DNA from 3 places in the Exiguobacterium sp. s149 genome. Region 1 is predicted to be linked to each of the others. Evidence: predicted binding sites of a transcription regulator. Region 1 holds the regulator's gene; each other region holds the start of a gene.
What was found. The regulator Rex, encoded in region 1, represses fermentation and respiration genes when NADH is low (regulators of the CRP and FNR family bind a similar motif). The targets are predictions, from matches to a motif close to TTGTGAAATATTTCACAA.

Region 1 (7,944 bases):
AAACTTGGCGGCCAGTTTCCAAGCGAGCGTTGTCGAAGTGCTCGTCGAGAAAGCGATTCGTGCCGTAAACGAAAAAGGCGCGAAACAACTTCTCGTCGCAGGTGGCGTTGCGGCCAATCGTGGACTCCGTGCTGCGCTTCAAGAAGCGACGGACCGCGAAGGCATCCGCCTCGTCATCCCACCACTTGATCTATGCGGAGACAACGCCGGTATGATTGGGGTGGCGGCACACCACGCGTATGTGCGCGGAAAGCGCGATACACTGGCGATGAATGCGGTTCCTGGGTTATCCTTAGAAGAGAGCATGACAGTCTAGGGGGAAATAGAGACATGACGAAACGCATCATCATTGGAGGTCTGGTCGTACTGCTCGTCGTCGCGACGTTTTTGCAAGTACGAGAGATTATCCGCGCTTATAATATCGCTTATCAAGAAGAAATCGTACCGGAAGCGACACGCGTCCGGTCGCTCACGGGAGCGGAATCAATCGAAGGCATCGGCCGGGTCACAGGTGAGAACACGCTCGTCGAGACGTTGTACGGTTATAAGAGCCTAGACGATCAGGACATCGAGAGTGTCATCGTCGTCGACCGCAATCTCGGCGTCCAACCGAAAGCGAGCGACGCGTATTATGAGATTGGCCCGGGCCGGGAAGCGACCGAAGAGGAAGCGGCCAAGTTCGAGGATATCGTCAACGAGTTTGACGAAGAGCAACTGTTCGCGCAAGTCATCTCGACGCATGAGGCGAAGTATGTGACGAACCGTGAGGAGGCGCTCACGTTCTATAAAGTGTTCGTCCGTGACGTCGATACGAACGAGTACGTGTTCTTTATCACGGAAGACGGTCTCAAGCTCGACTTCCATACACGCGGGTTCCAACCGCTACGTTATTTCTAACTGTTAAAAGGGAAGCCGGTCTCCAACTTGGAGACGGCTTCCCTTTTTTATACGTCCGGATGATGTTTGTTCTGTTTGTGCCACATATTCACCCAACTCACGATGAAGACGAGCAGGGCGAGCAGCCACATGAGGAGCGTTGACTGATAGAAGTGTCCCCACACTGAGCCTGGGGTGTAAAAGCTGTGCACGGTCACATCGACCGGCCAGACGACGAGGCGGATGAACAGCGTGCTCATGAGCAGGCCGCTCAACAAGCTGATCACAATCCCGCTCCACGTCTGGATGATGAAGCCGATGACGACCGGCAAGAAATAAAACAGGAACGACGGGACGACCGTCGGCTCCCCACGAATCAGTTCGGATACGAATTCCGTCCCCGTCGGCACGATATAGGCGAGACCGGTCAGGAAAGCATGCATCCATTCGATTCGCATCGCACGGAATCGCATCATGAATGGAGCTCCTCCCATTCTGCATACAGTGCCGTGATCGATTCTTTCGTCGCATCGGACTCGGTCGACAGTTCCTGCGCCCGAGCGAAGTCGTTGAAGACGTCCGGTTCACACAAGAGCTGCTCGATTTCCTCGAGACGGGCCTCGTGTTGTTCGATGGTGAGCTCGATTTCCTCGATCCGTTGTTTCATCCGGCGTTCCTCACGTTGCTGTTCCTTGTCGGCGCGCTGCTTCTTGACGATGACTTGTTTCGTCTCTTCGCGGGCGAGTCGGGCCAGGTCTTCGAGTTCTTCTTTCTTCTCGACGTAATATGAATAATCGCCGAGATACTCGTCGATGCCGTTCGGCGTGATCTCTAAGACGCGCGTCGCGAGCCGATCGATGAAGTAGCGGTCGTGCGACACGAACAGAATTGTGCCCGGATAGTCGACGAGGGCGTTCTCGAGAATCATCTTCGAATCGAGGTCCAAGTGGTTCGTCGGCTCATCCAAGATGAGCAAGTTCGGTTGCTCGAGCTTTAGTTTCGCGAGCGTCAAGCGGGCCCGTTCACCACCCGACAGTTCATGGACACGTTTCATGACATCGTCACCGCTGAACAGGAACTGTCCAAGCAGACTCCGCACTTCTTGTTCGCGCATGAGCGGCCAGTCGTTCCAAATCTCGTCGATGACACGGTTGGCGTCCGACAAGTTCTGTTGCTCCTGGTCGTAGTAGCCGATTTCGACGCCGGTGCCGTAGCGGATGTCACCGGTAAGGGGCGGCTGTTGTTTCGTCAACACTTTCAGGAGCGTTGATTTGCCGACTCCGTTCGGGCCGACGAGGGCGACCGATTCGCCGCGCTGCAATTGGAAGCGGAGATTTTGGGCGATCGGTTCTTCATAGCCGATGGCGAGGTCGCTGCCGCTCAATACGTCGTTCCCGCTTTGACGTTTGATTGAGAACGAGAGGACGGCGCTGCGCTCATCACCGTCCGGCGCTTCCATCCGGTCGACTTTCTCGAGCCGTTTACGGACACTCTGTGCCCGCTTCGTCGTCGTCGCCCGGGCGATGTTACGCTGGATGAAGTCCTGCATCTTGGCAATCTCTTCTTGTTGCGACTCGAACTGTTTCTTCTCTTGCTCGTAAATGGCAGCCTTCTGTTCAAGGTACTTCGTGTAGTTGCCGACGAAGCGACGGCTCCGGTGGCGCGACAACTCATAGACGACCGAGACGACGCGGTCGAGGAAGTAGCGGTCGTGGGAGACGATGAGGACGGCGCCTTTATAGCCGCTCAAATACTTCTCAAGCCAGCCGAGTGTCTCGATGTCCAAGTGGTTCGTCGGCTCATCCAAGATGAGCAGGTCTGGACTTTGGAGCAGCATCTTGGCGAGAGCGAGACGTGTCCGCTGTCCGCCGGAGAGCGTATCGATGCGGCGTTCGAAGTCGTCCGGATAGAACCGCATCCCGTGAAGGACAGAGCGGATCGTCGCCTCATATTGATAGCCGCCACGGTCTTTGAACGTATGCTGTTCTTCATCGTAAGACGACAAGAGGCGCTCATAGGCGGCCGGGTCGTTCAAGATGCGCTCGGAACCCATGTCTTGCTCCATGCGGCGCAGCGTCTTTTCTTGTTCGATTAAATCGGTGAAGACAGTAAGCATCTCATTCCAAATCGTCTCGTTGGATTCGAGTCCTGAGTCTTGGGCCAGGTAGCCGATGGTGACGTCTTTCGGCTTCATGATGTCGCCCGAGTCGTAGTTGTATTCCCCGGCGATGACTTTGAGCAGTGTCGACTTGCCGGCACCGTTACGGCCGACGAGCGCGACGCGTTCGCCTTCTTGAATTTCGAGTTTGACGTTCTCTAAAATCGGTTCGACGCCGAATGATTTCGATAAGTTATTGACTTGCAGTAGGATCAAGTGAAAAAACCCCTTTCTCTCTATTTAGTATACTTTATTTCTTCCCCATTTCAGGTATATTCATTGAGTGGTCATGTGAATTCGTTTACAATCAAGGTGTATGAAATTAGATTCGTTTGAAACGCGTCGTAAAAAGGAGGCTCTTTCCGTTGAGTCAAAACGAACCAAAGATTCCGCAAGCGACAGCCAAACGGTTGCCACTATACTATCGGTTTATCCAAAGCCTACATTCATCAGGAAAACAGCGTGTCTCTTCTGCTGAACTGAGCGAGGCGGTCAAGGTCGATTCGGCCACAATCCGTCGCGATTTTTCGTACTTCGGTGCGCTCGGGAAAAAGGGATATGGCTATAACGTACAGTATCTGTTAGACTTTTTCCGTAAGACACTGAATCAGGACGAGATTACGAACGTCGCCTTGGTCGGGGTTGGTCATCTTGGGACAGCTTTCGTCAACTATAACTTCCTTAAAAACAATAACACACATATCGTCGTCGGGTTCGACGCAGACGAGACAAAAGTCGGCACGACGATGTCCGGTGTCCCGATTCATCACGTTGATGAGATGGAACAGATCATGAAACAGAACAAGATTGACGTCGCCATTCTCACGGTGCCGTCTGCCTATGCGCAACCGGTCGCGGACGACTTGGTCCGCTTCGGTATTCGCGGCATCTTGAACTTCACACCGGCCAGACTTACTGTGCCGGATACGGTCCGCGTCCACCACATCGACTTGTCGATCGAACTCCAGTCGCTCATTTACTTTATGCAACACTATCCATCTGCTGAGGGGGTCCATCAATAATGGAATTACTATCATCGTTGCTCGTCGTCGGTATTCCTGGGGGAGCGAGTATCTTCATTATCGCCATCGTCGCGCTTATCATCTTCGGGCCGAAGAAATTGCCTGAATTCGGACGCGCCGCCGGACAAACGCTCCGTGAGTTCAAAAATGCCACAAACGGCATGATGAACGAACATGACGAGAAAGATAAGAAAGAACTTGAGAAGAAAGAGCAGTAATCATGAATCATCAACCTGATCAAGAGCGGGCGCTGTCCGACCACTTGACAGAGCTGCGGAGACGACTGATGCTGTCGGCATTTGTCGTCTTTGCCTTCTTTCTAATCGCTTTGCCGAGTGTCAAATACGTGCTCGCCTATCTGCAGGCGGACCTCGTCGAACGAGGGCTTGAGCTGAACGCCTTTGGGGTCGCGGACCCGCTCATGATTTACTTGAACTTGGCGCTCGTCATCGGTCTCGTCGCATCCGGTCCGTTTCTACTGTATCAACTGTGGGCGTTCGTCGCACCTGGTCTGCATCCGAACGAGCGGAAAGCGACGCTCGCTTATATCCCGATCATCTTCATCTTGTTCCTGATCGGTCTTGCGTTCGCCTACTATTGGTTGTTCCCGCTCGTCCTCGATATCTCGACGGACCTCGGGCAAGACCTCGGTCTGACGCAAATCATCGGGGCGTCGAACTACTTCACGTTCTTGCTGCAACTGACCATTCCATTCGGACTGTTATTCCAGTTGCCGGTCGTGACGATGTTCTTGACGCGCATCGGTGTCGTGACACCGTACTTCCTGTCATCGATTCGGAAGTATGCGTACTTCGCCTTGTTCGTCATCGCGGCATTCATCACGCCGCCGGATTTGACGTCGCACCTCATGGTGTCGCTGCCGCTCTTCTTCTTGTACGAGATTAGCTTGTCGATCTCACGCATCACGTACCGGGGCGTGCTCCGTCGTGAGAAAGAGGCGATGGTGAAAGAGCAAGTCGATTTGATGAAACAAATGAATGAGAAGTAAGCATCGTTCTTTAACGGGACGATGCTTTTTTTGTGATTGGGAATAAATGTTTTTAACAACAAGATAAACATTGGACCCACGTGATACGATAAAACTACTTAAACATCAGTCAGGGGGAGAAGCGATGGCTTGGGAGTACTACGGGGATGAACTCATCATCATCGGCGTGTTGACGACAATGTTGCTGATTGCCGGACTGAACTTTTTGAAATCGCGATTCAAGCGGAGACTCGTCTTCTCGTTGATGTTGCTCCTCGCGGGATACGTATCGTGTATCATCGGACTCGTCTGCGTCCGTGGTTGGGACGCTCTGGGGTGGATTTTTATTGGCATTAGTCTGTATGTAATCGGCCTCCTCACCTATATCGGCGTCGTCACTTACCACTGGTTTAAAGCAAGACGCACGACCCATTCATGAATGAACCGTTCCGGTTGCGGAGCGGTTTTTTGTTGTCACACCAGCCGTTCAAACTTTAGACATAATTACGTGAAAAAGTGAGCAAAAGGATTGTCAAACCTTCTTGTGAAATAGTACACTAAGTTCAGAAAGTGAATGTGATGTTTATCACAAAAACTAACTTGCCTAACACTCAAAGGAGAGACAACCATATGAAAATCGCAGTCATCGGATGTACACACGCAGGAACAGCAGCAGTCAAAGGATTACTCGCCAAGCACGACAATCTCGACATCACGGTGTATGAGCGGAACGACAACGTCAGCTTCCTCTCGTGTGGGATCGCCCTCCACGTCGGCGGTGTCGTCAAACGTGCGGAAGAGCTCTTTTACGCGTCACCGACCGAGCTCGAAGAACTCGGCGCGACGATGCGCATGAAGCACGACGTGTTGAACATCGATACGGAGGCGAAGACGGTCCATGCGAAAAACCTCGACACGGGAGAAGACGTCTATGACACGTTCGACCGTTTGATTGTCACGACTGGTTCATGGCCGATCGTCCCGACGCTTCCTGGCATCGAGATGACTGGGATTGAGCTCTGCAAAAACTATGGCCACGCCCAACGCATCATCGAGCGGGCAAAAGACGCGACGAACATCGCCGTCATCGGTGCCGGCTATATCGGTGTCGAGCTCGTCGAGGCGTTCGAAGTGTACGGCAAACACGTCACGTTCATCGATAGTGCCGACCGCATCTTGAACAAGTATCTCGACAAGTCGTTCACAGACCAACTCGAGGCAGACATGACGTCACGCGGCATCGACCTCGAACTCGGCCAGACGGTCGAAGCGTTCCGTGGGACAGATGGAAACGTCACGCACGTCGTGACCGATAAAGGTGAGTTCGAGGCCGACCTCGTCATCCTCTGTGTCGGCTTCCGCCCAAACACGGGACTCCTTCAAGGCCAAGTCGACATGCTCGGCAACGGCGCCATTATCGTCGACGAATATATGCGCACGAGCAACCCGGACGTCTTCGCGGCTGGTGACAGCTGTGCCGTCTATTACAACCCGGCGCGCACACATGCCTACATCCCGCTCGCGACGAACGCCGTCCGCATGGGGACGCTCGTCGCCGAGAACTTGATCGCACCGCGTGTCCGTTATCAAGGGACGCAAGGAACGTCAGGTCTCCGTCTCTACGATTGGAACATTGCCTCGTCTGGACTTACAGAAGAAGCAGCTGGACTGTTCGGCCTCGACGTTGAGAGTGTTGTGATTGAGGATGCGTACCGTCCGGAGTTCATGCCGACGGCTGAACCGGTTCAGTTCAAACTCGTCTATGAAGTCGGCACACACCGCGTCGTCGGCGGACAAGTCCTCTCGAAAGCGGACATGACGCAAGCGGTCAACACGTTGTCGCTCGCCATCCAAAACGAGATGACGGTTGAAGAGCTCGCCTATGTCGACTTCTTCTTCCAACCGCACTACAACAAGCCATGGCACTTCATCAACAGTGGGGCGCTCGCGGCGATGAAAGATAAAGTCAACGCATAAAAAAACTCGGGAGCCGCGGCTTCCGAGTTTTTTTATAGATAGCGTGGGGCGTCCTTCATCGAGTTGGCGAGAATCATGTAGATGAGGACGTTCCCCGGTACGATTAAAAAGAGCAGACGAACGCCGAGGGGCGACAAGTCGAAGTATTCAGCGATGCCGCCGCAGACACCAAAGAGAGAGCGGTTCGCGGCGGATTTACGAAGCGGACGTTGCATAAGCGTGGCTCCTATCTCAACTATGATATGAAAATTTTACCATATAAATTGGTGGCAAGCGTACAATGCACACAGGTTTTTCTTCGTCTGAAGCCGGGGAAGGGGTAAGAGAAAGGCTACGGCACGCAGACGAAGAACTGTGAAGGGGAGTCGGACTACATGAAGATTGGTATTTTAGGAGCAGGGAAAGTCGGACGGACGCTCGGGCGCAAGTTCGAGGACGTCGGCTATGAAGTGTTGTATGGGACACGTTCAGAACGGGAAGGGACGATGTCGCTCCAAGAAGTGGCGTCGAACGCACAGATTTTGTTATTGACGACGCCGTTCGCGGCGGCCGTCGATTTGATTCAATCGCTCCGGGACTTGGACGACAAGATTGTCATCGATGTGACGAATCCGATCGCCAAAGAGTTTGACGCCATCGAGCGGCCGGAAGGGAAGTCGGGGGCCGAGCATCTGCAAGAACTTGCGCCACACGTCCGCATCGTCAAGGCGTTCAATCAGACCGGCGTCGAGAACTTGGAAAATCCGAACATGTCGATGATGTTCATCGCCGGTGACGAGCAGGAGTCGGTCCGAGCCGTCCAAGACCTCGCCTCGAAGATCGGCTTCGACGCCCATACGCTGCGGCACTTGAAGCTAGCGCGTGAGCTCGAGTCGCTCGCGTGGTTATGGATTCATTACGCGACGAAAGAACGGAAGCACCGG
Region 2 (7,944 bases), on a different contig from region 1:
GACGGCGGCGATATAGTAGCCGAACAGCGCCATGTCTACGTGCTCAAATCCTGCCGAGGCGATCCATGTCGAGAGCACCAAGACGGTGAATCCTACGAACGACCACTTTGCGGCGGTCGAATAAAAATAACGATCGGACATATGTGTTCCCCCTTCTCTTTCCGAGCGACTTCATAGTTTCATCATAAAGATGACATCTCGACTTAACTGTTACTTTTTTCACAGATAAGCGATTCGAGACGTGACAGAATAATGAACGAAGGAGGCGTTCCCTTATGAAATCATCGCTTAAAATCATGTTATTCCTCACCATCGCGGCCATGCTCGTCGTCTTTTCCATCGGTTTCGTCTTCGCCAATCGAGCGACGACCGAACCAGATGTCGAGGGGTATGTGATTGAAATAAATGAATCTGACCGCACCGCACTCGTCATCAGCGGAATTACCGCAGAAGAGGCCACGCTCTCTCCTGACACCTTGTTCGCACAAAGTGAACCGGAAGACGTAAGCTGGTTCAAGTTTCAAGTGAAAGCCACGTTCGAGCAAATCGCTGTCGGGGACCACGTCCACATTTGGAAAAAGACCGGTCCGAGTATCTTAAATACTCCGAACCGGTCTTATGTGAAAAAAGTCGATGTGATCGACTAATATGAACGCTTGCCATAACGTTCACTCAGCCAGAGGACTAAAAACGCCAAACCAACCAACCATCCGCTCCAGACGAGTGCCTGGGTCATATCACCGTTAATTGTCGCCATATAAATCGCTGTGGCGAGCGTCATCGTCTCGCCCGGGATATTTCCGGCAATCATCATCGTAATTCCAAACTCGCCGATTGATCGGGCGAAGCCGAGGACGAAGCCGCTCGTCAACGCGGGTAACAGCAGCGGAATCGTCACGTAGGTGAACAGTTGACGCTCTGACCCGCCGAGCACGCGTCCGGCCTCATACCATTCCGCATCGAGTTGTTTGAGACCGAGACGAATCGTTTGGTAGATGAGTGGGAACGCGGCCAAGGCGGACGCGATGACGTTCGCCTGTTTGGTGAACAAGATAGTAATCGGTAACAATCCGCCGATCCCGTTGTTCCCGAGGACAATCAAGGCGTATAGTCCGATGACTGTCGGCGGCAAGATGAGCGGCAGTAAAAACACCGTCTCCAACAGCCGCTTTCCTTTGAATTGACGGTGATGCATGAAATAGGCTACTCCGAAGGCGAGGACGAAGGCGCTCACCGTCGCCATCATCCCGACTTCGAATGTGAGTTGAAGTGGAGATTGCGTCATTTAGAAAATCCTTTCGCTAAAAAGTGAGCTTGGATCTCATCGTCAAACAAACGCGCGTAAACATCGCGCACGTATGGGTTGTGCGTCAACCGAACCGCCGGATACGCGATCGTACCCGTCGCTTCAAACGGGACCGCCTGAAGCGACTCGACGTCCGTCGTCAGTTCAGTCTTATAGACGAATCCCGCATTGGCGTCGCCTTGTTCGATGAGCGTCAACACTTGTCTCACATTCTGGGCGAACATGATTCGTGGTTCCACTTCTTCCCACACGCCTTCCACTTCTAACGCCGCTTTCGCGTAGCGACCGGCCGGGACATTGACCGGATCACCGATGACGATCCGAGCACATGCGTTCAAGTCGTCCCACGTCTCCGCGCACGGTTTCCCTTTCGGTGTCACGAGCCACAGCTCGTTATGCAAGAACGCATCCCGCTCTAGAATTGGGATTTGTAATCGGTCGACATCATCAACGCTCGCGGCTAAAAAGATATCTGCCGGAGACCCGTGATCGATTTGTGCTCGCAAGGCGCCGCTCCCGTTCGTCACGACCCGAACGTCGATCCCATCGAATTCCGCTTCAAGTTGTCGCTCTACCGCTTCTAAAGCCGGTCCTAAGCTTGCCGCCGCCAAAATGGTCACGGTGGTGTCCTCCGAATCTGAACTCGACCAGACTTGACTTAGTAATAAGGCGACCGTCACCCCTACGATGACTCCACTCACCCGTTTCATGATTAATCACTCCTTTGCCTCCCCTTTATCGTAGCGCTTGATTTGCCTCTCATCTGTATCAAACGTCACAAAAAGACACCCCCACGTAAGTAGAGGTGTGCCACTGCTTAAGCGAACGTGCGCGCCCGCGGGAATAAAATGTTGTTTTCGAGATGAATGTGTTCAAATGTATCCGATTCGAGCGCTTCTAACCGTTGATAGACAAGACGATACGTCCCACACGCTCCTTCAGGCGGCGTATAGTCGTTCGTGATTTGACGCAACTCTTTTAAAATGTCACCGGCTGCCGCGTGTTCTGACTCGAGCGAGGCCAAGATGTCATCAAGCTCCCGTCTCGTTTCAGCTGTCGGTGCCGTCTCGTGACGAAGCAACGTCGGGAAGTCTTCTGTCTCTTCTTTGACGATATGTTGTTCAAGTTCCACTTTCAATTGATTGAACAGTTGATGAATGCGTCCGAGGTGCGGATGGTTTTGTCCGTGAACCCGGAACACTTTTGTCACATATGGTGTGAGCTGTGGTAATTCGTCCGTCAAAAACTGGTGATGCTTATAAATGATGTGCTCAATCAATTCCGATGAAGAAGCAGCATCCCAATCGATGCTCTTCTCGTTCATCTCTTGCTTGCGTTGATAGAGCGCATTGACTTCTTCTAAAATGTCTTCCGTCGACCGTTTCGATTTGTCAGTCGCTTCAGCGAGTGGCCGGTTGCCGCCACAACAAAAATCGATTCGGTTCCGTTTGAAAATGTCTGCCGCTTGCGGGCATTGTTTGACGATTTCAGATACGTGCGTATCGCCCGTGAATGTCTGTGTCATCTGTCATAACCTCCATATTCATTTTGACATGTTCAGCGTAGCAAGAGTTTGACGACAAAAATGTGAAATACGTCACATTTAAGTGAACAGGATGCACGCGTTCTGAATTTGGACACAAAAAAAGCCCCTCTTGTGGAGGGGCGACGCTTAATGGGACGGCGCTTCAAATTGTTCTGTCTCGGTCGATCCGGTGAGCGCCGTCGTTGACGACCGGCCTCCCAAGATGACGAGAGACACCTCATCGAAATACCCGGTCCCGACCTCACGTTGGTGACGTGTCGCCGTATAACCGTGCTGTTCTGCACTGAATTCGGCCTGTTGCAGTTCCGAGTAGGCGGCCATCCCGCGGTCTTTATACCCGCGTGCGAGTTCGAACATTCCGAAGTTGAGCGAGTGGAAGCCAGCGAGCGTCACGAATTGGAACTTGTATCCCATCGCACCAATCTCTTGTTGGAACGTTGCGATCTCCTCATCCGACAACTTCTTCTTCCAATTGAATGACGGCGAACAGTTGTAAGCGAGAAGTTTGCCCGGATACTTCGCATGAATCGCATCCGCGAATTGACGCGCTTCGTCCAAATCAGGCTCGGACGTCTCGCACCAAACGAGGTCGGCGTACGGTGCATAGGCGAGACCGCGTGCGATCGCCTGTTCGATTCCTGCCTCGGTCCGATAAAACCCTTCTGGCGTCCGGTCGCCGACGATGAACGGATGATCGATCGGGTCGATGTCGCTCGTAATCAAGTTCGCGGCGTGGGCGTCGGTCCGGGCGACGATAATCGTCGAAACACCCATGACGTCTGCCGCGAGACGTGCGGCAATCAAGTTTTTCACGGCCGTCTGTGTCGGCAGCAACACTTTGCCGCCGAGGTGACCGCACTTCTTCTCTGAAGAGAGTTGATCCTCCAAGTGGACGCCGGCTGCACCCGCCTCAATCATCGCCTTTGTCAACTCGAACACGTTGAGCACACCGCCGAAACCGGCTTCCATGTCAGCGACGATCGGGGCGAACCAATGCGTATCGCCTTTCCCTTCCGCCGTTTGAATTTGATCGGCCCGTTGAAGCGCCTGGTTAATCCGTTTGACGACGCTCGGCACCGAGTTAGCCGGGTATAGGCTTTGGTCCGGGTACATGTGCCCCGACAAGTTCGCATCGGCGGCGACTTGCCATCCGCTCAAATAGATGGCTTCGAGACCCGCCTTCACTTGCTGGATGGCCTGGTTCCCCGTCAACGCGCCGAGCGCGTGGACGTAGTCTCGTTCGTGGAGTAACTCCCATAACCGTTCCGCTCCTTTTGTCGCGAGCGTATGCTCGATCAGGACAGACCCCCGAAGCCTCATCACGTCTTCGACCCCATATGGACGTTCGACCCCGTTAAACCGTTCCGACTGTAACATATCCTCTAGTTGCATTTGTTGTTCATTCATATCCATTCCTCCTGTATTATATTAATTTATATATTTATCGTTTGTTATATAACAGATAATGCAAGCTTAATCCAAGTATGCACAGCATTCGAGCGCCGCTTTGAATGACGAGTGCTCCATCCCGCAGCAACGACAGACGTTTTCTTCGTCACGATCTTCTGGTTTACGGAATATGACGACCTCTTCGACCGGCTCTCTCATGATTTGGAGCGACCCGTCGGCCCGGTCGAGCACGAGGCGCATCAAATCGTTCCCATAGACGAACGCCGTGTTAGCGAGCGCCGCTGTCGATTCCCCCGAGACGATCCGACGGACGACCCAACGTTCAATCAACTGTTCGCTTTCGATTTTTTTCGTTGTCATGATGATGCTCCTCCTTTTAAATTCGGTTCTAATGTCACTTGTTGTAAAAACTGTCGGCGGCGCCGGTGCAGGATCGGTTCCGTATATCCATTTGGTGATGCATCGCCTTCGAACACTAACTCTTTCGCCGCTTGATAGGCGATGGAGCAGTCTACATCTGGCGTCATCGGACGATAGTGCGGATCTTCCGCGTTTTGCGCGTCGACGACCTCGGCCATCCGGTAAAGCGTCGCTTCGACTTGTTCACGGCTACAGATTCCATGGTATAGCCAGTTGGCGACATGTTGACTCGAAATACGAAGCGTTGCTCGGTCTTCCATCAACCCGACATGATGAATATCTGGCACTTTGGAGCAACCGACACCTTGCTCGACCCAACGGACGACGTAACCGAGCAACCCTTGCAGGTTGTTCTCGAGTTCCTCGTTCACTTCCTCATCTGTATAGAGACGCGTGGCGAGTGGTACCTCGAGCAGACGCCCTCGCTCAGTTGCTGGATCAAACGAACGATTCGCCAACTCACGCTGAACGTCAAACGCATCGACTTGATGGTAATGCAGTGCATGAAGCGTGGCCGCCGTCGGGGACGGCACCCAAGCCGTCGTCGCCCCGGACCGGACATGATTGCTTTTTTCACGCATCATGTCGCGCATCCGATCGGGCATCGCCCACATCCCTTTCCCGATTTGCCCGCGTTGATGGAATCCTGCGTCAAGCCCGATCTGGACATTCAGACGTTCATAAGCATCGAGCCACTTTGATGTCTTCATCTCGCCTTTCTTGCGCATCGGTCCGAGCGTGAGCGAGGAGTGAATCTCATCGCCCGTCCGGTCGAGGAATCCGGTATTGATGAAGACGATGCGTTCCTTCACTTGCTCGATACAGTTCTTCAAATTAAGCGACGTGCGTCGCTCCTCGTCCATCACGCCGACTTTGAGCGTGTGACGCGGTAACTCGAGTACATCTTCAATCGCATCGAACAAGTCGTTCGTGAACGCGACTTCCTTAGATCCATGCATCTTCGGTTTGACGATATAGATGGAGCGTTCGCGGGAATTTCGTCTGGCATCAAGATGGCGGCTCGCGATGAGCGCAGTGAAAATCCCGTCCAAGATCCCTTCCGGTACTTCACGTCCTTCCGCGTCGATCATCAAGTCTGTCGTCATCAAGTGCCCGACGTTTCGAATAAAGAGGAGCGATCGGCCCGGAAGCGTGACTTCACGCCCGTCTTTCCCGACATACTTCCGGTCAGGGTTCAACTTCCGAGTGAGCGGCCGACCTCCTTTCGTGAACGTTGCTTCGAGCGTCCCGTCCATCAGGCCTAGCCAGTTCGCGTAAAGGTGGACCTTGTCTTCCGCCCGAACAGCGGCAACCGAGTCTTCACAGTCGACGATGGCAGACAAGGCGGACTCGAGTTCGATGTCAATGAGCCCTGCTCGATCGACCCGTCCGATTGGGTGGTCCCGGTCAAACTGCAACTCGGCGTGAATCCCGTTATGGACGAGCAAGAGCTTATTCGGATCACTCGTTTCCCCGACATAGCCGACGAGACAATCGTCTTGAAACGCGATGCGGTTCCCTTCGATGATGGCGTATGGCCTGCCCTCTGACACGAGATAGCCGTTCGCTTCTTCGTGCGAGCCCTCCCGGAGCGGAAATGTATCGTCGAGAAATTGTTTGGCATAGGCGATGACCGCTTCACCGCGAACTGGATTATAGCCGTTCGACTTCGTTTTCCCGTCCTCTTCGTCGATGACGTCCGTTCCGTACAAGGCGTCATACAGGCTTCCCCAGCGGGCGTTCGCCGCGTTCAACGCATAGCGCGCGTTGTCGAGCGGAACGACGAGCTGTGGTCCGGCTTGCCTACTAACCTCTGAATCGACACCTGAAACGTCGATGCTGAAATCAGGGACGGTCGCTTCGATGTAATCGATGGACCGAAGGAAACGCTCATAGTCTTCCAGGTCAAAGGCTTGCTTGTGCTCGCTGTACCATTCCTGTAATAGTCGCTCATACGACTCACGTTCGTGAAGCAGTGACTCATTCCGAGGAATGAACTCATCGAGTAGGCGCCCGACCCCAGGCCAAAATTGTCGGTGTGCCTCTTCGTCAGGCAATATACGAGCCGAGATGAAGTCGAGCAACGTTTCATGTACGTGATAAGTACCTACTTGTTTGTAATGGTCCAAGCCGTCACATCCTCCCATTCAATTGTTATATATCAGTTTACTTTAATATAGACTATTATATAACAGTTTGACAACAGTTTTTTTGAAACTTTTTATTTGCGATCTATTTCAAAACCGATTAGTATACATTGTGTGACCTATCAATGATTGATTCATCAATTAGTTTTTTGAAGGAGGATACCCGATGCGCGACGCCTGTTCGCTCAGCGATGAGATTCTCTACCACGTCATCACCGTACAAAAAGAACTGGCCCAACTGTTCGATACGGAAATGGATGGGCTCAGCTCGACCCGCTTCGATATTTTGAGCAACTTGCATCACGTCGGCCCTTTGCGTCAGCGTGAACTGCAACAACGGGTCGGCGTCGATCATGCCGCCATCACGCGTCATTTGAAACAGCTCGAGACACAGGGCTTGATCACGCGCGAACGCTGCCTCCAAGACAATCGGGTCATCTTTGTCGATTTGACCGATGTCGGTCGGGAGCGGATTGCACATTGGACCGAGCAAAAGAAGTGCTTATCGGACCGTCTTTTTGTAAACATGAAGGTAGAGGAGCAACGACAGTTACTCGAACTTTTAAATACGTTACAAACCAACATTCAACATGAAAGGAAGACCCTTATATGAACACGACAACACAGAAAGACTTTATGGAAATCCTCAAAGGACGCCGCTCGATTCGCGTCTATGATGAGAACGTCAAAATCTCAAAAGAAGAGATGACACAAATCCTGGAGGAAGCGACGACGGCACCGTCATCACTCAACCTGCAACCGTGGCGCTTCGTCGTCATCGATAGCGCAGAAGGTAAAGACACACTCCTTCCGCTCGCAAGCTTCAACAAACGCCAAGTCGAGACGTCATCAGCCGTTATCGCCATCTTTGCCGACTACCAGATGGCCGATTACACACAAGAGATCTTTGATACGGCCGTCGAGCGTGGCCTCATGCCACCAGACGTCCGCGACCGTCAAGTTGACATGATCAAAGGCATCTTCAAAGACGCACCGAAAGAGTCTGTCAAAGACAGCATCTTGCTCGACTCGGGTCTCGTCGCGATGCAACTCATGCTCGTCGCCCGTGCCCACGGCTACGACACAAACCCGATCGGTGGTTATGACAAAGCGAA
Region 3 (7,944 bases), on a different contig from region 1:
ACATGCAGACGGGACGGAAGTAAACGTGTTAACGGCCGTCCGCGACGTCGTATTGCGTTTAAACGAAATTGATGAAGAACACGACCATTTCATCGAGACGGTCGAGCGTGAGGAATTGTACGACTTCATACAAGCCGGTGCCGTTCTAGCTGGTTATGAGACAACAGAAGACGTGACGGAAGAATGGCGGGAATGGTGAACACATTCTCTTCATTCAAAGAGCGTCAACTTGATTTGAATATGCTAAACTGAAACTAATTATTTCCATTTCACGTTAGGGGATGCATTCATGCTCACAATCATCAACTCATTTTTTCTGAATCTGTGTATCCTGTTCACGTTATTCACGATTTCGTTTCTCCCTTTCCGCAACCGTCCACGACTCACACCGAAATCGCCGTTGAAAGGCAGAATCCTGCTCGGCGTTCAAACCGGGGTCGTCGCCTTGATTTTACTGGCGAACGCACTGCCGCTTGAAGGTATCCTGATTGATTTGCGCTCCATACCAATCTCACTTGCCGTCCTGTTCGGTGGATGGGTCAGCGGAACGGTCGCAGCCGTCATCTTTTTGACCGCCCGATTTTTGATGGTCACCGATGGCGCATATATCGGTTTTTATTTGGCCGTCTTGACGATGATCGGGCTCGTCCTTCCTATTAGTCTATTGCGACTCAAACTCGATAATACTCGCAATACGCTACTCATTTTCACGACAATCAGTGTCGCTGTTTTCGGTGCCGCCATCTATTACGCGTTACCGCTTCAATTGTTCTATCCCGTTATCTTTGCCTACGTCGTGATGGCATACGGCGGTGCCTATGCAGCTTACCGGTTACTTCAAGAACTGCGCCGTCACTTTGAGAACGTCCAGCATCAGCAACAACTTGCCCGGACGGACGCACTGACCGGCATCGCCAACCGGCGTCTATTAAATGAAGCCATGGCCAACTTGAACGTCGAGGCGAAAGAGTACGCACTCATTCTCGTCGATATCGATCACTTCAAGCGCGTGAATGACACGTATGGCCATGACGTCGGCGACGACGTCCTACGTGAGCTCGGTATGTTGCTCGTCGCCGAGAGCGAAGAACGACATCTCGTCGGTCGCTTCGGTGGAGAAGAATTTTTAATCATCATGCCGAACGCCAAGAAAGAAGAAGTGAGCCGTCTGGCCGAATCTATACGAGAAAAAGTCTCGACGTTCCCATTCGAGACGAGCGCCGGGACGTTACATATCACGGTCTCGCTCGGTGCCTGCCATTCGAACGACATCGAAGTCGACAGCGTGTTGAAGCATGCCGACGAAGCGTTATATCACGCTAAGGAATCCGGTCGAAATCGCTTCATCTTGGCATCGTAATCGGCGCAACGTTCGCAACAGATTGCGGTTTTACGCAGTTTTCCCGCTTTACTTTCAACTAGTGAATCGGTACACTAGGCTAGACTTTGATTCGATGATTCTTACAGTTGATCATAGATTTGGACAGGAAAAGGGGAAACACATTTCATGACAGTATTGTTATCACTATTTGGTTTGATGTTTGTGGGATCGTTCATCCTCGACTATCAACGTGGCAAGACGTTCCGCCAGTCACTCTTCGGGGGAGTCGACACGATGAAACGAAACTTGTTGATCTTTTTACGTACGTCACTCTCGATGATGATTTTCATCGGCCCGCTCTTGTTCATCTCGATGTTTGCGTTCTCGAAGCTCGTCTCTTTCGAAACGGTCGCTGCGTTCATGATTTCCGTGCTCAGCATCGGGTTTGCGGAACGTATCATCGGGATGATTGTCGCACCGCTCGTGCGGACGTTCTGGCATCAGCGCGGCAAGTTGATGCCGCTCTATCTCGACGCCGGCCTCTACGTCTTCTTGCTGTCGATTCTCATCCTCGAGTTCTTGATGAACATTCCAGGTGTTGAACTCGGCGCATCAGCCATCGCTGTATTTTATGCGTTCGCGCTCTTCTATATCCGCTATTTGTTCAGCTTGATTCGCTTCACGTTCCGCAAGGACGTGCCATCAAGCTGACGATTGACCGCAACCCGGACCGGTTGCGGTTTTTTTATCTCATTTTCTAATTGACAATGAGAATCGTTATCATCTATACTCAAGATGTAGCTCCCAAAAGCTTGACGTAACCGTTCCCCAAACCATTACGTCACGTGGATTCCCCTCCACGACACTCTTTTTGAAAGCAATGCGACAACCCCCATTTGTTGCACCCAAATTTGCCATCCAAAAAACGAGCGGCTCTCCGACGGAGCCGCTCGTTTTTTCATGCGAAAATATCTTGCTCGATTTGTTTCAATCCATAGAATACACCGCGGGACTGCATCAGTTCATCATACGTTCCTGTCTCTACGATGCGACCACCTTCCATGACGATGATGTGATCGAAGCGCTCGAGCCCGGTCAGACGATGGCTGACCATGACGAGTGTCGATGACTCGGCACGGCGGAAGACTTCGGCGAACACGTCCGCCTCGGTCCGCGCATCGAGGGCCGACGTCGCTTCATCGAGAATCCAGAGCACCCCGTTCTTCAAGAGCGCCCGGGCAATGGCGAGCCGTTGCCGTTCCCCGCCCGACAAGTTCGCCCCTTTCTCAAGGACAGGCTCATCAAGCGAGAAACCGAGCCGGACGCTCGCGAGCGCCGCTTCCATCTCAGCGTCGGTGAACTCTCCGGCTAGCGCCAAGTTCTCCCGTACCGTCCCGAAAAAGAAGTGGTTCTCTTGAAGGACGACGCTGGCTTCACGCCAGACCGATGCTTGGGTCACATCGTCCAACCGTTGCCCATTCAATCGGATCTCACCGGAATCGGGTCTGACGAAAGCGAGCAACAGTTGCAGGAGCGTCGATTTCCCTGAGCCGCTCGGCCCGACGATGACCGTCTTCGTCCCGCTTCGTAACGTCACATCCACGTCGCTCAGGACGTCGCGGTACGTATCCGGATAGCGATAGGTCACGCGCTCAAACGATACGTCCGGAGCGGATTCGAGTACCATGTCCGTCCGGGCGACTTCGGCCGCGACGATTGCTTCACTCGGCTCGACGACTTCGAGCAGTCGATTGGCCGCTTGCTTGCTGTCGGCAAAGTGGCCTGGGAAGACCGCCATCGGTGTCGCGTTCTCAAACGCGGTGAGCGACATCATAATGAGCATGGCCAAAAATAGGCCGTTTAACTCGCCGTCGACAACGAGATACGCCCCGATAGCAAGAACACCCCACGAGACGAGTAGGGATGCCGCCACGACGAGTGACGAGTTGAAGAACTGATTCGTCACATCCCGTTTCTGTGCTTCGGCGTAACGGTCACTCTGTTCGAGCAGCTCGCCGCGTGTCCGTCCAAGTTGATGATGAAGCAACAAATCGCGATATCCGTACATCATCTCTGTCATCCCACTCGACAGGTCACCCCGTAAAGCGCGAAGCTCGCGGTCGTGCTTGGCACGGATTCGGGCGAAGAACGCCGGAATCAAAAAACCGGTCACGAACACACCGAACAAAATCCAGAGGCTGACCCACATCGAGAAGTACGTGACGAAGAAAATCGTGCTCAAGAAGACGAGCACCAAGATAATCGGCGGATAGAATACCCGTAAAAAGTAGTTTTGCAAGCTCTCGACGTCACCGACGACGCGAGCAAGCAAATCTCCACTCCGATACTTGGCAAAGATGCTCGGCACAAGCGGTTCAAGCTGGCGGTAAAACCGGACCCGCAACTCGCTCAAAATCGTGAACGTCGCCCGGTGCGAGGCAAGGCGCTCTTGATAACGCGCACTCGCCCGAATCACACCGAACAATTTAATCAAGACGACAGGTACCATGAGCGCATAGAGCGGCGGTACGAGGCCGGCCCGTGAGACAAGATAACCGCTCGCCGCGAACAAGGCGACGGCCGCGATGCCGGCCACGTACCCAAAGAAGATCGAGAGGACGATATCTTTCTTCTCTCGCATCATCCATTTCGTGATCGTCCAAAGTGAATTCATCCTCTCACCCCTTTCTGTAGCGTGAACAAGTCAGCGTATTGCGGAACGCTGAGCAGTTCGTCATGCGTGCCTTGGGCGAGTAGCTTTCCATCGCCCATGAACCAAATCGCATCTGCCTGCTTAATTGTATGCAACCGATGCGCGACCGTGACGAGCGTCGCCTCACACGACAACTCCTCAATCGAACGCCGAACGATTTGCTCCGTCACTAAATCGAGCCCTGTCGTCGGTTCATCAAACAAGATGATGCCGGGACGTTTCAAGAAGGCACGGGCCAAGGCGAGTCGTTGTCGTTCGCCTCCGGACAATCCATAACCGCCTTCACCGAGCTCGGTATGAATGCCGTTCGGCAATTGCGCGATGACATCGTTCAGTCCGGCTGCATTCGCGGCTTCAAGGATTTTTATCTCGTCGGCTGTTTCCCCGAGGGCAATATTATCAGCAACGGTACCGGCGAACAAATACGGATTTTGTGAGATGTACCCGATTGTGTCATACCATGACGAATCGGTGTATGTCTCGAGTGGTTCTCCGTCGACGAGGACACGTCCACTGTCCGGTTTTACGAGTCCGGACAACACGTTCAAAACGGTCGTCTTGCCAGATCCACTCGCCCCGACGAGCGCCACATGAGCGCCAGTAGGAATCATACCGCTCAATGGGTCCAGCGTGAAGCGTCCACCTTCATAGGCGAACGAGACGGCGTCGAGCTCGAGGTCGGGCGTCCGGCTCGTCAACATACGGTCGCCCCAGGTCAAACGTTCATCCGGTGCGTCGAGCGCCTCGAAAATACGATCGGCCGCCCCCATGCTACCGCGTCCGGTGTGGAACGCACCTCCGAGGTCTTTAATCGCCAAATAGTATTCCGGGGCCAAGACGAGAATCAAAAAGCCAGAGAAGAACGTCAAGTTCTCCCAGACGACCATTTGGAGCGCCACTTCGAGTGCCACGACGCCCGTGCTGAGCATCGAAATGAACTCGAGCATGAGACCCGACAGGAACGCCGTCTTCAAGACGACCATCGTCGCGTCGCGGAAATCGAGACTACTCTTTTCAATCGCTTGCGCCTCGCGCTCGGTCCGACCGTATAGTTTCAACGTAGTCAATCCTTGCAAGACGTCCAAAAACTTGCCAGAGAACTGATTCATTTTCTCCATCTGCTGTTCCGACTTCTTCTGCGTCGCAATCCCGATGATGATAAAAAAGATTGGAATGAACGGTGCCGTCACCATCATGATGACGCCCGAGATCCAATGTTGACTGAAGACGACGACGAGAATGAGTAGCGGAATAATCGACGTTTGAATGACTTGCGGCCAATATTGACTGAAGTAGGCATCGACCTCGTCGACCGCGTCCATGAACACGCTCACCTTTTTACCGGATTGACCGGATAGTGACGTCTCAATCCGATTCGACGTATAACGGTCGAGCAGTTGCAAGCGGAGTGTTCGTTTCGCTTTCTCCGATAGACTCGCCCCAATCCTCCCCGACATATAGCCGAAACCAGCTCGTGTGACGAGTGCGAGGATGAGCCAGCCGAGCGTCGGAACGATGCTTTCAAACGATGCATTTTTTAAAAAGACTTGATCGACAATGTCGACAATTAAATAAGCTTGAGCCAAAATCGATAATCCAATCATCACTGCCGCGATGACGAGTCCGACGATATGACGTTTTTCTGCTAAAGCGAGAGCTTGCAGTCGTTTCACTGCGTTCATCCTTTCTATCAATCAGGAGACTTTTCCTTTGTGAGGATTCTCACTAATTATACCTGATGCACCCTTTCAAGGCGAACGCTTCGCTTAGCTAGACATGCAAAAAACGCCACGTTCCATACGCGGCGCTATCAAAGCGATTGTTCGAAATATTCAGGATGCCCGATGATCAATTGATGCGCATCGAATTGGAGCACGTCTTCTTTTCGCAACCGCGATAAGATTTGCGAAACGGTCTCTCGTGACGTGCCCGACAACCGCGAAATCTCCACCGTCGTGAACGGGCAACGGACACGGACGCCCATCGCTTCCGGTTCCCCGAGGTCTTCAATCAAGTAATGAATCGTGTTGAGCACGCGATCGGTCGCACTTGGCGTGATGATGTCTTGGACACGCCGCTCGTGCAAATCGAGAATCCGGTTCATCTGTCCGACGATGTGGAGTAACATCGAGGCGTTCCGCGAGACGAGTTGTTCGAAACGATCGGTCGGCATGTAGATGACCTCGATATCGGTCAACGCCTCGGCTGAATGTTGATAGTACGGTTCCGTCATCAAACCGCGATATGGGAACAGTTGCTTCGGCTTCAAATAGTCCGCATATTGATGAGTCGCCGTCTCGTTGCAACGCTCGAGCTTCACATACCCGCTAATCAAGAAATAGACCCGTTCCCGAGGGTCACCTTCCATGAACAAGAGCTGACCTTTCCGATACACGCGGCAATACACATGCGGCAACAGCGCCTCGAGCTCTCGTGTGGCACATTTAGCGAACACATCAAGCTGTCTCAACTCGTCTACCGTCCATTTTGGTTTCATGTCTCATCCTCCAATCCGTCTTGCCTCTCTTTTTAGTATAAAACACCCCCTTTGTGAAAACGCTTACAAAATCCGACGATTTTCTGACAAAAAAAGAAGGGCATGAACCGCCCCTCTCCGTCACAATATAATATTCAGTCGAGCATCAATTCCATAATCGCGTCTTGCAGGTCGCGATCGAGTTCGAGCGCGTGTAAATCGAACAGCCAGGCTTCGAGTCGTGTCTTCGCGGCGGCTGAGCGGTACAACCGATCTTTCAAATCGTATGAGATCTCGGCACGGTCCAAGAAACGATACAGCCGATCAAGACGATGGTCGTTCGCCGTCACGTCGACCGGGAGCTCGACGGTCAGCTCGTCCGTGATTGGACCGAGCTCAAGGCGTAGCGTCTGTGTCTCCCGTTTATATTCGCCGGATCCCGTCACTCCTCGAAGGAGCAGTGTGACGTTCCGTTCATCCGGCAACACCGACCGATCCCCCGTCACCTGGATATGAAGGCTTCGTTCCTCCCAATCGAGCGTGAACGTCGTCTCGGCGTAGGCTCCTGTCTCATAGTCGCGGTCCGTCCCATTGTCTTCGTAGAGCGTGAACGTGTTCGAGGCGCCCGGGAAGATGAGCACTTCCAAATCGGCCGGATTGTCGGTGTCGTTTCGACCCGAATGATGCGGTGCCATCGGGATGATGGCACCCGCTTTAGCGAACACCGCCTGCTCCTCGAGCCCGCGGAACACGCGAACCGATTTGTCCCCGCTGTAGCGATGACCCGTGAAAAAGTCGAACCAGTCGCCTTTCGGTAGCCAGACGTTCGTCGCCGCCACGTGTAGCTGTCGGTTCATTGGTTCGACAATCGGGGACACGATGAGTTCACTTCCGAAGTAATACTCATTCGGCACCTCATATGCCGCGTCTTCATCCGGATGCTCATAATACATCGGTAAAACGAGCGGCAAAGCACCGGCATGGTTGCGCCAGTTCATCGTATAGATATATGGAATCAATTGATGACGCAGACGCAGGAACGTCTTCATCGACCGCTCCGCCTCGAGACCGAAGCGCCACGGTTCCTTACCATTGAACGTGCTGAACGTTGAATGCAGCCGCATAATCGGGCTAAACACTCCGAACGCGACCCAGCGCGCGGCAAGCTCGTCGTCTTTCGACCCGCGATAATGGCCGCCGATGTCATGGCTCCACCAGCCATAACCGATATTAGTCGCCGTCGCTGTAAAGTACGGTTGGAACGCCAGTGACGCCCACGAAATCAATGTGTCCCCCGAGAATCCGATTGGATAGCGATGACTGCCCGGCCCCGCATAACGGGAGAAGATGAGCGGACGATTGCCATCCCGGGCGATGTCGGCCGCGTGATAGTGATTCAACATCCAGAGCGGATCGAGCCCCTCCATTTTAGAG

Region 2: a site for Rex is predicted at 2,892-2,909, ahead of ric (iron-sulfur cluster repair di-iron protein). Genes of this name have one in related genera too.
Region 3: a site for Rex is predicted at 5,745-5,762, ahead of cydD (thiol reductant ABC exporter subunit CydD). Genes of this name have one in related genera too.

Annotation. Positions count from the first base shown of each region.
Region 1 is NZ_JACSLZ010000009.1:6,765-14,708, forward strand. Features, by position in the region: gene tsaD (tRNA (adenosine(37)-N6)-threonylcarbamoyltransferase complex transferase subunit TsaD) at 1-316, shown strand, start outside; gene KNP81_RS11795 (hypothetical protein) at 331-897, shown strand; gene KNP81_RS11800 (hypothetical protein) at 945-1,352, opposite strand; gene KNP81_RS11805 (ABC-F family ATP-binding cassette domain-containing protein) at 1,349-3,250, opposite strand; gene KNP81_RS11810 (redox-sensing transcriptional repressor Rex) at 3,400-4,056, shown strand; gene KNP81_RS11815 (twin-arginine translocase TatA/TatE family subunit) at 4,056-4,274, shown strand; gene tatC (twin-arginine translocase subunit TatC) at 4,277-5,065, shown strand; gene KNP81_RS11825 (hypothetical protein) at 5,190-5,483, shown strand; gene KNP81_RS11830 (FAD-dependent oxidoreductase) at 5,675-7,021, shown strand; gene KNP81_RS11835 (PspC domain-containing protein) at 7,054-7,236, opposite strand; partial or broken gene KNP81_RS11840 (NADPH-dependent F420 reductase) at 7,393-7,944, shown strand, end outside.
Region 2 is NZ_JACSLZ010000002.1:168,047-175,990, forward strand. Features, by position in the region: gene KNP81_RS04055 (MFS transporter) at 1-141, opposite strand, end outside; gene KNP81_RS04060 (DUF3221 domain-containing protein) at 276-647, shown strand; gene modB (molybdate ABC transporter permease subunit) at 644-1,285, opposite strand; gene modA (molybdate ABC transporter substrate-binding protein) at 1,282-2,016, opposite strand; gene ric (iron-sulfur cluster repair di-iron protein) at 2,124-2,831, opposite strand; gene aceA (isocitrate lyase) at 2,979-4,259, opposite strand; gene KNP81_RS04085 (hypothetical protein) at 4,326-4,622, opposite strand; gene KNP81_RS04090 (malate synthase G) at 4,619-6,811, opposite strand; gene KNP81_RS04095 (MarR family winged helix-turn-helix transcriptional regulator) at 6,996-7,442, shown strand; gene KNP81_RS04100 (nitroreductase family protein) at 7,439-7,944, shown strand, end outside.
Region 3 is NZ_JACSLZ010000003.1:122,819-130,762, reverse strand. Features, by position in the region: gene KNP81_RS05670 (hypothetical protein) at 1-199, shown strand, start outside; gene KNP81_RS05665 (diguanylate cyclase) at 290-1,360, shown strand; gene KNP81_RS05660 (hypothetical protein) at 1,508-2,032, shown strand; gene cydC (thiol reductant ABC exporter subunit CydC) at 2,280-3,995, opposite strand; gene cydD (thiol reductant ABC exporter subunit CydD) at 3,992-5,716, opposite strand; gene KNP81_RS05645 (Crp/Fnr family transcriptional regulator) at 5,845-6,531, opposite strand; gene KNP81_RS05640 (glycoside hydrolase family 31 protein) at 6,666-7,944, opposite strand, start outside.